One region of the Enterococcus sp. AZ103 genome, then DNA from elsewhere that is predicted to be linked to it. Evidence: predicted binding sites of a transcription regulator. Region 1 holds the regulator's gene; the other holds the start of a gene.
The links. The regulator CtsR, encoded in region 1, represses protease genes until heat stress. The targets are predictions, from matches to a motif close to TTGGTCAAAAAAGGTCAAANA.
Positions count from the first base shown of each region.

Region 2: clpP (ATP-dependent Clp endopeptidase proteolytic subunit ClpP) is a predicted target of CtsR. The motif match lies at 5,227-5,247, and genes of this name have one in related genera.

Region 1 is NZ_JBIOSI010000001.1:774,552-781,903, reverse strand. It holds rRNA gene ID741_RS03940 (23S ribosomal RNA) at 1-2,250, shown strand, start outside; rRNA gene rrf (5S ribosomal RNA) at 2,333-2,448, shown strand; tRNA gene ID741_RS03930 (tRNA-Val) at 2,465-2,537, shown strand; tRNA gene ID741_RS03925 (tRNA-Lys) at 2,541-2,613, shown strand; tRNA gene ID741_RS03920 (tRNA-Leu) at 2,623-2,704, shown strand; tRNA gene ID741_RS03915 (tRNA-Thr) at 2,716-2,788, shown strand; tRNA gene ID741_RS03910 (tRNA-Gly) at 2,816-2,887, shown strand; tRNA gene ID741_RS03905 (tRNA-Leu) at 2,911-2,996, shown strand; tRNA gene ID741_RS03900 (tRNA-Arg) at 3,014-3,087, shown strand; tRNA gene ID741_RS03895 (tRNA-Pro) at 3,107-3,180, shown strand; gene ID741_RS03890 (CtsR family transcriptional regulator) at 3,316-3,783, shown strand; gene ID741_RS03885 (ATP-dependent Clp protease ATP-binding subunit) at 3,789-6,284, shown strand; gene ID741_RS03880 (hypothetical protein) at 6,402-7,352, shown strand, end outside.
Region 2 is NZ_JBIOSI010000001.1:2,792,598-2,799,949, reverse strand. It holds partial or broken gene ID741_RS13965 (IS3 family transposase) at 47-1,461, shown strand; gene ID741_RS13960 (DNA/RNA non-specific endonuclease) at 1,569-2,738, opposite strand; gene ID741_RS13955 (DNA/RNA non-specific endonuclease) at 2,925-3,647, shown strand; gene ID741_RS13950 (TraX family protein) at 3,739-4,509, shown strand; gene clpP (ATP-dependent Clp endopeptidase proteolytic subunit ClpP) at 4,547-5,140, opposite strand; gene ID741_RS13940 (hypothetical protein) at 5,334-5,849, shown strand; gene miaA (tRNA (adenosine(37)-N6)-dimethylallyltransferase MiaA) at 5,857-6,777, shown strand; gene hflX (GTPase HflX) at 6,780-7,352, shown strand, end outside.

The DNA of each region.
Region 1 (7,352 bases):
TAGCGAAAGCGAGTCTGAATAGGGCGAATGAGTATGTGGTCGTAGACCCGAAACCATGTGATCTACCCATGTCCAGGTTGAAGGTGCGGTAAAACGCACTGGAGGACCGAACCCACGTACGTTGAAAAGTGCGGGGATGAGGTGTGGGTAGCGGAGAAATTCCAAACGAACTTGGAGATAGCTGGTTCTCTCCGAAATAGCTTTAGGGCTAGCCTCAGAGTAAGAATGATGGAGGTAGAGCACTGTTTGGACTAGGGGCCCATCTCGGGTTACCGAATTCAGATAAACTCCGAATGCCATACATTTATCTCTGGGAGTCAGACTGTGAGTGATAAGATCCATAGTCGAAAGGGAAACAGCCCAGACCACCAGCTAAGGTCCCAAAATATATGTTAAGTGGAAAAGGATGTGGGGTTGCACAGACAACTAGGATGTTGGCTTAGAAGCAGCCACCATTTAAAGAGTGCGTAATAGCTCACTAGTCGAGTGACCCTGCGCCGAAAATGTACCGGGGCTAAACATATTACCGAAGCTGTGGATTACACCTTAGGGTGTAATGGTAGGAGAGCGTTCTAAGGGCGTTGAAGGTAGACCGTGAGGACTGCTGGAGCGCTTAGAAGTGAGAATGCCGGTATGAGTAGCGAAAGACAGGTGAGAATCCTGTCCACCGTATGACTAAGGTTTCCTGGGGAAGGCTCGTCCGCCCAGGGTTAGTCGGGACCTAAGCCGAGGCCGAAAGGCGTAGGCGATGGATAACAGGTTGATATTCCTGTACTCGTTGTTTTTGTTTGAGCAATGGAGGGACGCAGTAGGCTAAGAAATCAGACGATTGGAAATGTCTGTCTAAGCAATGAGTCTTAAGATGAGTCAAATGCTTATCTTTCTAAGGACAAGTTGTGATGGGGAGGGAAATACAAGTACCGAAGTTTCTGATGTCACACTGCCAAGAAAAGCTTCTAGTGAGAAAACAATGACCCGTACCGTAAACCGACACAGGTAGTCGAGGAGAGTATCCTAAGGTGAGCGAGCGAACTCTCGTTAAGGAACTCGGCAAAATGACCCCGTAACTTCGGGAGAAGGGGTGCTGATCTAACGATCAGCCGCAGTGAATAGGCCCAAGCGACTGTTTATCAAAAACACAGGTCTCTGCAAAATCGAAAGATGAAGTATAGGGGCTGACGCCTGCCCGGTGCTGGAAGGTTAAGAGGAGTGCTTAGCGTAAGCGAAGGTACGAATTGAAGCCCCAGTAAACGGCGGCCGTAACTATAACGGTCCTAAGGTAGCGAAATTCCTTGTCGGGTAAGTTCCGACCCGCACGAAAGGCGTAACGATTTGGGCACTGTCTCAACGAGAGACTCGGTGAAATTTTAGTACCTGTGAAGATGCAGGTTACCCGCGACAGGACGGAAAGACCCCATGGAGCTTTACTGCAGTTTGATATTGAGTGTCTGTACCACATGTACAGGATAGGTAGGAGCCGTAGAAGTCGGGACGCTAGTTTCGACGGAGGCAATGGTGGGATACTACCCTTGTGTTATGGCCACTCTAACCCGCATCACTAATCGTGATGGGAGACAGTGTCAGATGGGCAGTTTGACTGGGGCGGTCGCCTCCTAAAGAGTAACGGAGGCGCCCAAAGGTTCCCTCAGAATGGTTGGAAATCATTCGCAGAGTGTAAAGGCACAAGGGAGCTTGACTGCGAGACCTACAAGTCGAGCAGGGACGAAAGTCGGGCTTAGTGATCCGGTGGTTCCGCATGGAAGGGCCATCGCTCAACGGATAAAAGCTACCCTGGGGATAACAGGCTTATCTCCCCCAAGAGTCCACATCGACGGGGAGGTTTGGCACCTCGATGTCGGCTCGTCGCATCCTGGGGCTGTAGTCGGTCCCAAGGGTTGGGCTGTTCGCCCATTAAAGCGGCACGCGAGCTGGGTTCAGAACGTCGTGAGACAGTTCGGTCCCTATCCGTCGCGGGCGTTGGAAATTTGAGAGGATCTGTCCTTAGTACGAGAGGACCGGGATGGACTTACCGCTGGTGTACCAGTTGTCTTGCCAAAGGCATCGCTGGGTAGCTATGTAGGGAAGGGATAAACGCTGAAAGCATCTAAGTGTGAAGCCCACCTCAAGATGAGATTTCCCATTTCTTAAAGAAAGTAAGATCCCTGAGAGAAGATCAGGTAGATAGGTCAGAAGTGGAAGTGCAGTGATGTACGGAGCGGACTGATACTAATCGATCGAGGACTTAACCAAAACAAAATGGACTTGGTAGTTTTAAAGTAAGGAATGTTTTTTGATCCAGTTTTGAGTGAGCGAAGTTTACTCAATTAAATAGTGTGGTGGCGATAGCAAGAAGGATACACCTGTTCCCATGTCGAACACAGAAGTTAAGCTTTTTAGCGCCGATCGTAGTGAGGGGTTGCCCCTTGTGAGAGTAGGACGTCGCCACGCGAATTTTTTGATTTATGGAGGTTTAGCTCAGCTGGGAGAGCATCTGCCTTACAAGCAGAGGGTCAGCGGTTCGAACCCGTTAACCTCCATATGAGCCGTTAGCTCAGTTGGTAGAGCATCTGACTTTTAATCAGAGGGTCACAGGTTCGAGCCCTGTACGGCTCATAAAGATATGCGGGTGTGGCGGAATTGGCAGACGCACTAGATTTAGGATCTAGCGCCTTCGGGCGTGGGGGTTCAAGTCCCTTCACCCGCATTAAATAAAACGCCGGCTTAGCTCAGTTGGTAGAGCATCTGATTTGTAATCAGAGGGTCGAGGGTTCAAGTCCTTTAGCCGGCACTTTTTTAAGAAAAGCAACGAAAGTTTGCGGAAATAGCTCAGTGGTAGAGCACCACCTTGCCAAGGTGGGGGTCGCGGGTTCGAACCCCGTTTTCCGCTTTCTCTGAAAAGACCAGGGACATGCCGGGGTGGCGGAACTGGCAGACGCACAGGACTTAAAATCCTGCGGTGAGTGATCACCGTACCGGTTCGATTCCGGTCCTCGGCATTAGTACGAATAATGATGCGCCCATAGCTCAACTGGATAGAGTGTTTGACTACGGATCAAAAGGTTAGGGGTTCGACTCCTCTTGGGCGCGTAGTCTTTTTTTATTTTTACGGGAAGTAGCTCAGCTTGGTAGAGCACTTGGTTTGGGACCAAGGGGTCGCAGGTTCGAATCCTGTCTTCCCGATTCTTAGAAGGTGAAAACCTTCTATTTTTTTTACTCATTTTTAAACAGATAAGCTATTACTCTTTCTTTCACATGCTAAATTCGTTATAATTAAGGTCAGAAATAGTCAACAGAAATAGATAATGGGAGAGGATAATAGTGAGTCGAAATACCTCAGATTCAATCGAAGCATATTTGAAGGGTATCTTAGAAGACCATGAAATAATTGAAATCAGGCGAGCGGAAATGGCTCAATTGTTTAATTGCGTACCTTCCCAAATTAATTACGTGATCAATACTCGTTTTACCTTTCAAAGAGGATATATTGTTGAAAGTAAGCGGGGTGGCGGTGGTTATATTCGGATTAGCAAAGTGCAGATTTCCGATCAACACTATTTCTTAGAACAGTTAATGAATTCTTTTGGAACGGAAATTTCGGAAGCAAATGCTTTTGGAATTATTCAAAAATTATTTGAAGAGAAAATTGTGACGGAAAATGAAGGAAATTTAATGCTGAGTGCATTGTCGAAAAACACATTGGGAATTAGTCAAATTGAAAATAGATTACGGGCACGTGTATTACATGGATTTTTAGAACGTTTGAGTTATGAAAAAAAGGAGTGAAATAGATGGATCAATTATATACTGAAAGAGCGAAAGCAGTCTTGACGATTGCCCAACAAGAAGCGAAGTATTTTAAACATCGTTCAGTTGGTTCAGAGCATTTATTATTGGCTTTAGTTATTGAACAACAGGGAATTGCCGGAAAAACCTTGCGTCAAATGAATTCTACAGAAGCAGATATTCGTGAAGAAATTGAAAATATGACTGGTTATGGTTCAGTGACCAATTATGCAGAAGGTAGTTATTTACCTTATTCACCGCGAGCAAAACAAATTTTGATTTTTGCTGATGATGAAGCCAAACGTTTCAATGCTAAATTGGTTGGAACTGAACATATTTTATTGGGCTTACTGCGGGATGATGAGATTTTGGCTTCTCATATTTTAGTCAATCTTGGATTAAGCTTACCTAAGATGCGTCAATTGCTATTACGTAAAATGGGCGTCAACGAATCGATGACTGGTAGCAATGGTCAAAACAATCGTAGAAAACCGGCGAAACAAGCGACAACCAATTCACAAGGGACGCCAACGCTTGATAGTTTGGCCCGTGATATGACCAAACTAGCTCGGGAAAAACGTTTAGATCCAGTGGTAGGTCGCGATAGTGAAGTTCGTCGTGTTGTTCAAATTTTAAGTCGCCGAACTAAAAATAATCCAGTTTTAGTGGGTGAACCCGGTGTTGGTAAGACAGCCATTGTAGAAGGCTTAGCTCAACGAATAATTACGGATGATGTGCCAGAAGACATGCGTGGAAAACGTCTAATGATGTTAGATATGGGCGCATTAGTAGCGGGTACAAAGTATCGTGGTGAATTTGAGGATCGTTTGAAAAAAGTGATTGATGAAATCTATAACGATGGCCAAATTATTTTATTTATTGATGAACTGCATACTTTAATTGGTGCCGGTGGTGCAGAAGGTGCGATCGATGCTTCAAATATTTTGAAACCAGCTTTGGCTCGTGGTGAATTGCAAACAATTGGTGCCACGACTTTAGATGAGTATCAAAAATATATTGAAAAAGATTCTGCATTGGAACGTCGTTTTGCCCGGGTACAGGTGGAAGAACCAACTCCTGAAGAAGCAGAAGAAATCTTAAAAGGCTTACGCCCACGTTATGAAGAACATCATGGGATTAAGATTACTGACGAAGCATTACATGCGGCGGTATCTTTATCAGTTCGTTATATTAATTCTCGTCAACTACCAGATAAAGCCATTGACTTAATGGATGAAAGTGGTGCGAAAGTCCGCTTAGATACGACAGATGAAGAATCTGAATTGGTAGAATTGAAACAAGAATTAGAAAACTTATCAGCAGAAAAAGAAAAAGCGATTCAAAACCAAGACTTTGAATCAGCTGCTCGTCTACGTTTGAAAGAAAAGCAAATGGCACAGGCTGTTGAAGCAGAAGCTTTAAAAGAAGCCAAACAAGAAAAAGGCTATGCGAATGAAGTAACAGAAGAAGATGTCGCTGCAGTGGTTTCTCAGTGGACCGGTGTGCCATTGCAACAATTAGAGAAAAAAGAAAGTCAACGGTTATTGGATTTAGAAAATGTATTGCATAAACGTGTGGTAGGACAAGAAGATGCCGTTAAAGCTATTTCGCGGGCAATTCGTCGGGCTCGGAGTGGTCTGAAAGATCCAAACCGACCAATTGGCTCATTTATGTTCTTAGGTCCAACTGGTGTGGGTAAAACAGAATTGGCGAAAGCATTAGCAGAAGCGATGTTTGGTTCTGAAGAATCATTGATTCGAGTAGATATGTCTGAATATATGGAAAAATTCAGTACGAGTCGGTTGATTGGTTCACCGCCAGGATATGTTGGTTATGACGAAGGTGGTCAGCTAACTGAAAAAATCCGTCAAAAACCTTATGCTGTCATTTTGCTAGATGAAGTTGAAAAAGCCCATCCAGATGTTTTCAATATCTTATTACAAGTTTTAGATGATGGCTACTTAACCGATGCAAAGGGTCGGCGAGTAGACTTTAGAAATACAATTTTAATTATGACATCAAATATCGGCGCCAGAGAAGTCCGCGAAGAAAAGAGTGTCGGCTTTGGAGCTAAAGATATTATGCAAGATCATGTCAGCATGGAAAAACGTATTTTTGAAGAATTGAAACGGACTTATCGTCCAGAATTCTTAAACCGAATTGATGAAACACTAGTATTCCAATCCCTTAATCAAGATCAAATTCATGAAATCGTGAAAATCATGAGCCAGTCAATTGTTGAGCGGATGACCGAGCACGAAATCAAAGTTAAAATTACACCGGCAGCAATCGATGTGATTGGAAAAGTTGGTTTTGATCCGGAATATGGCGCAAGACCAATTCGTCGGGCACTACAAAAAGAAGTCGAAGACCGTCTGGCTGAAGCTTTATTGTCGGGCTTAATTCAATTAGGTGATTCAGTGACTATTGGTGCCAGCAAAGGAAAGATTACTTTGACGGTAAAAAATGCTACTGAAGAAAAAGTTCCAGCTAAAGTATAATGACGAGAACGAGACTGTCAGAAGACAGTCTTGTTTTTTTTAATTTTTTCTCAAATCTATCATTTTATTGTTCAAAAAATGCTAACTTCGGTACAATAAGGCGGAGGAGTTGAGTAAATGAAACGTGCAATTTATCCAGGGATTATTGTGTTGGTAGCAATTTTATTTATTATGCCGCATTTTATTAGTCAAAATATGGTATTAGGGGCGGACGCGCTTTTTCATTACAATCGTTTTTATGAGACTGCGATGCAGATAAAGCATCATAATTTTTCGCCGTTTATTTCATTATATGGTTTTCAGCAGTCTGCTCGAGTGGTTAATGCGGTTTATGGACCAATATTTGCTTATTTTCAAGGATTATTAGTTTTAGCGGCAGGGACTTGGTTTCGCTATCAAATCCTGTCGAATTTTATTTTATATTTAGTTTCAGGTTTCTCTATGTATGGCTTATTACGTTATGGAAAAGTTAAACGACCTTTGGCGACATTGACAGCAATTATTTTTATGACTACTTATACGGTTTTATATTGGACGATTAATCAAGGCTTTACTAGTTGGGGAACTAGCTTGATGCCTTTATGTTTGTTGCCGATTGTCGATATGAGTATGCGCCATCGTTTTCCAGTAGTAAAAGTAGCTTTGAGCGTAGCTGTATTGACCCAGATTCATATGTTGTCGGCTATTATGTTAGGTTGGATTTATATACCTTTTTTCATTAGCTATTTAATAAAGTCAGATATTAAAAAAACACTATGGCAACTTGTAAAAGCAATCGGGCTGTATGTATTATTAACAGTCAATGTCTGGGCTAGTCTATTAATGATGAATTTAGGTAATCATTTGCAGTTTCCGTTTGTTAATTATCATATGAGTGACAAGGCAATTAATTTAAAAGGAAGTTATTGGTTGGATTATCCGCAAATACTAGTACCTTTAGTAATTGTGATGCTACTGATCTTTATTGTGACCCATAAAAAAATTCAAGGCTTTACCAAACAGTTGCTAGGCACGAGCTTGTTCTTTTTATTGTTGTCGACTAGTTTGATTCCGTGGACTTTTTTAGTC
Region 2 (7,352 bases), 2.0 Mb from region 1:
CCAAAAAGTTAGACCAAAAATCTAACTTCTGGAGGTCGGTATTTTTATGGTTAAATATAGTTTTGAATTCAAACTGAAAATCCTTCAAGAGTATCTTGACGGAAAAGGAGGTTTCTCCTATTTATTTAAGAAACACGGGTTGAAGTCAGAAAATCAAATGAAAAATTGGCTCAATGCTTATCAAGAATTTGGTGAAGAAGGGCTTCTTCGTAAACGACAAAATCAAAGTTATTCTGTTCAATTCAAGATGGATGCGATAGAGTTATATCAAACAACTGAGTTGTCCTATCGTGAAGTGGCGAATCATTTAGGGATAAACAATCCTGCATTAATCGCCAATTGGATGAGAACCTTTCGTGCAGAAGGAGTAGATGGACTCTCAAAAAAGAAAGGACGTCCGCCGATTTTGTCTAAGAAAAAAGAAAATCCAAAGGCAAACAAAGCAACCCTTGAAGAACGTGATCGCATCAAGGAATTAGAAAAACAAGTCCGTTCTCTTCAGATTGAAAATGCTTTTTTAAAAGAATTGAGGAAGCTGCGAAAACAGGAAGCCCAACAAAGACGAAAGAATCAATCGCACGAATCATCGACAGCCTCCGAGGATCCTTCAAATTAGTTGAGCTTCTTGAAACTTTGAAATTCCCTAAATCGACCTTTATGTATTGGCAAAAACGGTTTGATCGACAAAATCCAGATCAAGAAATTGAAGAGGAAATACTTAAGATAAGAAGCCAACATAAGGATTATGGCTGTTTGCGCCTAACAAAGGAATTATGTAATCGTGGGTTCCATGTAAACAAGAAGAAAGTGCAACGCTTGATTAGGAAACTGGGTATTGAGGTCCGCTCATTCACGAGGAAATCTCGTCGTTATCATTCTTATCGTGGGAAGATCGGTGCGGTTACGAAAAATCGAATTCATCGACGCTTTTGCACAAGCATTTGTCATCAAAAGATTACGACAGATACGACAGAGCTAAAATATTTTGAACTAGACAAATCCGGGACCATTCGTGAAAAGAAACTGTATCTTGATCCCTTTTTAGATATGTACAACAGTGAGATTATTTCTTATCGTATTTCTGAAAAGCCAAATGCACTAGCGATCATGGAGGCATTGGAAGAAGCGATTCAAGTAACAAAAGACTGTCTCTACCGTCGAACCTTTCATTCTGATCAAGGCTGGGCTTATCAAATGAAGGCATACAATCATAAATTAAAAGAACATAAAATATTTCAAAGTATGTCCCGTAAGGGCACCTGCTTGGATAATTCAATCATGGAGAATTTCTTTAGTTTATTAAAACAAGAAATTTATTATGGACGAGAATTTCATAGCTTTGAGGAATTGAAACAAGCAATTGATAATTACATTTATTACTACAATCATGAACGTATGAAGAAAAAATTAAATTGGCAGAGTCCGGTGCAATTTAGAAAATCGGCATTGAAAGCAGCTTAAAATATAATAGCAGTAAAAACAAAGAAAAAAGGAGTGGATTTCTCCACTCCAAAAAAGTCTAACTATTTGGGGTCACTACATCACTACAATCTGCTAGTCTCTTTTATTTATTCAAAACCACAACGGCCATATCCTTGAGCAGCAGCTTCAGATTCAGTCATTGAAACAACTGAATTTGCATTAGAAAGTCCGCGACAATTGGCGTTAAAGTGATATTTTTTTCCAGATTGTGGTGCTACGTAAACAGTTCTTCCTTGGGCGGCTTGCTGTTGCGCAGCTTGTTCGGCTATAATTCTGGCTTGCTCAGCCGCCGCCGCTTGTTGTTCTTGAGCAATTCTGGCTTGTTCAGCTTCAGCTGCTGCGTGTTCTTCCGCAGCTTTCCGGTCATTTTCTGCTTGAATTTCAGCAGTGGTTCGACTACTTCCGTCGGCGTAATTAATTTCAACACCATCTTGGATATTAAAGATATAAACATTGAAACTAATTTCATCGTTATTAATTGATTGAGCTTGAAGTTGGACGCCTCGTGCAACTAATTCATTTTCACGAAAGATTGGTGTGACTGAATAACGAACAAATTTCTTCGGATTTTGTTTTAGGAAATAAGCAATATCAGACTCAAAGCGTAACATTTCAGGACTGTTTAGTTGCCGTGTACCGGTAATTAAGTTTTTTAAATTATTATTTTGACCAGTTAATTGAAAACCAATCAAATGACTACGATTGTAGAGATAATTGTTATCAATTTTTTTATTTCGCCAACCTGTCGGATCAACCGTTAGGGCTTCTCTTTTTTCACTTGGCATCAAAGATTTGTTTAGTAAGGCTTCACCGTATGTTGCCCGATTTAATGAATCTAAGTCACCATAACTTTCCCAATACCCGATGTCTGTACCCGAGTCTTCTTCAGTAAAAGTCGGTTTACCGCCATTTACATCGATTGTCTGCTGATCTGTATATTCCATGGCTGCCAGCTCTTGATGGATCTGCTGTTGCTCTTTTTGGAAATCCAACGCAATTGTTTTACCGGCATTTCCTGTATCTGGTAAATCTTTTTTCTTACTTGTTTCTGTTGAAGCAATCGTCGTTGATACAGTTGTTGGTGATGTTTGTTGAGGTTCAGGTGCCAAGATGCTGCCGGCAGCCATGATAAATAATGAACCAACAATAATATAGCCACTTTTTTTCTTGTCAGTTTTTTTACGAAATGCCGAAATAAAATTGACAATACCAAAAACAAAAGCGATGAAGCCTAACACAATTAATAATGTTTCCATTCTAACGCCCCCTTTATATTTATTTTATCAAACTTCTTCCAAAAATCTCGAAAAAATTTTTATATTAAAAGAAATCCTGAAGATAATTTTTAATTAGTATCAAACATTCTAAAAAAAATTATCTTCATCGTTATTTAAAAAATCTGCTATAATAATTAAGCAAAAAAATTAAAAAAAGAGGTATGTATGGTTAAAAAAAAGAGACCGACTGTCGTTAGCGGCATTATTATATTATTAGCAATTGCTTATGGTGTTTACAGTCAAAGCAATCCAGAAAATCAGACGATATCAACAGAACCTAGTATTTCATCTACGATGCCAAGTGTTACGATTGATCATTTATCAGAAATTCCAGATTATAATGGTGAAAAAGTCATTACGTTGAACCAAAATAATTCCAATTTTAACGAAACTGACTTGTCATTAGCCAATGGTTCATGGACAATTTTTTCTGATTTAGATGATCTCAATCGCGTAGGACCAGCAAATGGAATGTTAAGTCAAGAGTTGATGCCAACAGAAGAAAGAGAAAGTTTAAACGTTAAGCCAACTGGCTGGCATCAAAAATTTTATGATGATCAACCTTTATATAATCGTTGTCATCTGGTTGCTTTTCAATTAAGTGGCGAAAATAATAACTGGAAAAACTTGATGACTGGAACGGCTCGTTTCAATCACCCGGGTATGACTAAGTATGAGGAAGAGGTTGGCGATTATATTCGTGAAACAAAACATCATGTACGTTATCGTGTATCACCTTATTTTAAAGACGATGAATTGGTTGCTCGTGGGGTCCAGATGGAAGCTCAAAGTATTGAGGATTCAAATGTTTCGTATAATGTTTTTATTTACAATGTGCAAGATGGTGTAACGATTGATTATACCACTGGTTATTCTAAAGCGAGCTAAGTGACAATTTTGTTCGCAGCATTTCAGACTAACGTCCCATTTTTATAAAGTTTTTCTTTGCTAAGATAAGAATTGAAAGCGGGGAGATGAAATGTTAAAAAAAGGTTTATCTAGTTATCAATTAAAAATTATAGCAATTGTTTTTATGGTAATCGATCATATCAATACTTATTTTGGTGCAAGTTTAGGGTGGCCTTTGTGGGTATCTTGGTTGGGTCGATTTGTAGCACCATTATTTGTTTTTTTATTGATTGAAGGATTTTTTTATACTCATAGTCGAAAAAAATATTTGAGGCGATTAAGCTTAGGCGCGGGGATAATGCTTTTAGGGAATAGTTTAATTAATTTTTTGGCTGACAATTATACCGATCATTTCACTGGTGGTTTTAGTGTGTTGCAATTAATTGGACCAAATAATATTTTTCTAACATTGGCATTATTGTTCGCTTTGATATGGGCAGTTGATTTAAGTCGAGAGAATGGTAAATATTTAGTAGTAGCGGGATTTTTATTACTGCCAATTTTGTTCAGTGAAGGTGGTCTTTATTTATTGCCAATTAGCTTAATTTTTTACTTTAGCCACTTGAAGCAAAATTCGAAAATTCTTTATTTAGGAGTTTTTGCTATTTGTTTTGTTTTGTTTGCGTGGAGTATTGTTATTTTTTGGCAGATGAATACTGGGGAGAGTTTGTATCAATATTTGACGTTTGATAATGAGTTTATGATGGTGACGGTATTACCATTGATTTATTTATACAATGGAAAAAGAGGCGGTTATCAAACCAAAACATCTAAATATTTCTTTTACGTTTTTTATCCATTGCATCTATGGGTGATTTATTTAGTAAATATGTTTATATAAAAAAACTCCTGCAAAAAATTTGCAGGAGTCATTTTGTTTAGCTTAAAGCTGAACTATTTTCCATTACTTCGTCAATTAGACCATATGCTTTTGCTTCTTCAGCTGTCATATAGTTGTCACGGTCAGTATCTTTTTCAATCACTTCAAGTGGTTGACCAGTCCGTTCAGCTAAAATTTTATTCAAGCGTTCGCGAGTTTTTAAGATATGTTTTGCTGCAATTTCGATTTCAGTTGCTTGACCTTGGGCGCCACCTAATGGTTGGTGAATCATGATTTCAGCATTCGGTAAGGCAAAACGTTTCCCTTTTTGGCCAGCTGTTAATAAGAAACTACCCATTGATGCAGCCATCCCTAAAACGATTGTTTGGACATCGGCTTTTACAAAGTTCATTGTGTCAAAAATTGCTAAACCGGCAGATACACTACCACCAGGAGAGTTAATGTAGATATAAATATCTTTTTCAGAGTCTTGTGCATCTAAAAATAGTAATTGGGCAATCACTGAGTTTGCCACGTTATCATCAATCGCGCCACTCAACATAATAATCCGGTCTTTTAATAGACGAGAGTAAATATCGTAAGCTCTTTCGCCACGAGATGATTGTTCAATAACTGTAGGGACTAAATTCATAGGAAATTCCTCCTCAAATCTTTTTTCAAAATTATTTTAGCACACTTCAAGTGTAATTGCTAAATTCTAAAACATAGTATAATCGATTGGTCAACATTGGTCAAATGTTTTGGACGATTATTTTGACTTTCTTCAACCATCCTTTTTATTTCGGAAATATGGTAATATAAAAGACAGGAAAAGAGGGTGAAAAATGAGTACTGGACTTATTGGGTTAATCGGTGTTTTGATTGGTGCTGCGATTGTTGGCGTGACAGTTTTTTTCTTTTTTAAATATCAAGAAAGACAAACTTATCGGAAACGAGAACTTGAACACCGAGTAAAAGAAATTGAAGTAATGAATTTATTAAATAAAAAAATCAATGAAATTTTGAGTAAACGTAGCTTAATGATGGAAAATTACGTTAGTTTCAATGCATTTGATGATACTTATATAGCAATTGATGATTATATTTATTTGCAATCTTTTGCCGCACAAAATAATTTTTATTTACCGACATATCTAGTGGAAGAGTTTTTTAAAAATATTTCCCATCGTAAAATGGTTATTTCACCTGAAGAAACCGTTCGTTTGGGAGGTTACGCATACAAGGGTGGACGAGTATTGATGGAATCTTTTGCTGATGAATTACTTTCAATTACGCAGGAAAAGAAAAATCAATTAGCACGTTTAACAAAAGAACCGTTACGCTATTTTGATGTAAAGTAGGAATATAATGGAGAAAGTATTAGTTATAGTTGGACCAACAGCGGTTGGTAAGACCAGTTTGAGTATTGATTTAGCAAAAAAATTTAACGGTGAAATTATTAGTGGTGACTCTTTGCAAGTTTATCGAACACTAGATATTGGTACTGCCAAAGTGACTGAAAAAGAAAAAGAGAGAATTCCCCATTATTTAATTGATGTTAAGGATCCAAATGAAAATTACTCAGTTGCAGAGTTTCAAAAAGAAGCGCGAAAAAAAATTGTGGATATTACTGCTACGGGAAAATTACCAATCGTAGTAGGTGGTACAGGCTTATATATTCAATCCTTGTTATGGGATTATCAGTTAGGTAAAGCTGAAACTGACCATGATCCTCAGTTAAGAAAAAAATATGAAATATTTGCTGAAAAAAACGGCAAATCAGCACTTTGGGGGCAGTTAAAAGCGCTCGATCCATTAGCAGCAGAGAAAATCCACTTTAATAATCAAAAAAAAGTTATTCGAGCATTGGAAGTTTTTGAATTAACTGGACGTTCAATTTTTTCACCAGAAAAAACACCTAAATTGCTTTATAATCCAATGATTATTGGCTTAAATACAGAAAGAAAATTGTTATATCAGCGGATCAATCAACGGGTGGATCAAATGATTAATGATGGGTTATTGGATGAAGCCGAAAAACTTTTTGTTACGCCTACTGTTCAAGCAGCTCAAGGAATAGGCTATAAAGAATTATTCCCATATTTTCGAGGAGAACAATCTTTAACTGAAGCAACCGAAGAAATTAAGTTGCAATCCAGAAGATATGCCAAGCGGCAGTTGACTTGGTTTAGAAATCGAATGCCTGTTGTTTGGTATGATTTGGTGCAACAACCAGAAACTATTACAAATATAGAAAATGCTGTGGCAACATGGCTTAAGGAGGGATAGAATTGTCAGAACGCGTAATTCTAGTTGGTGTAGAAACAGATGATACAACATCCAATTTTTTAGAATCCATGCACGAATTGGCCGGATTAACTAAAACGGCCCATGGTGAAATTGTGTATTCATTGACCCAAAAACGTCAAAAAGTAGACCGCCAAACAATTATCGGTAAAGGAAAAATGGCTGAACTGCAACAATTAGTAGAAGCTCATGAAGCTGATTTAGTTATTTTTAACCATGCTTTATCTCCTCGCCAAGCAGAGACAATTGAAGGTATTGTAGGTGTGCCGGTAATTGATCGTATTCAATTAATATTAGATATTTTTGCCCAAAGAGCTCGTTCAAAAGAAGGCAAATTGCAAGTCGAGTTGGCGCAATTAAATTATTTATTTCATCGATTAACTGGTCAAGGGCAAAGTTTATCTCGTTTAGGTGGTGGGATTGGTACTCGTGGACCTGGAGAAACCAAATTGGAAACAGATCGCCGACATATTCGCCGACGAATTTCTGCTATTAAAAAAGATTTAAAAGAAGTGGAAGCCCATCGTGAACGTTCTCGTCAAAAAAGAAACGATTCA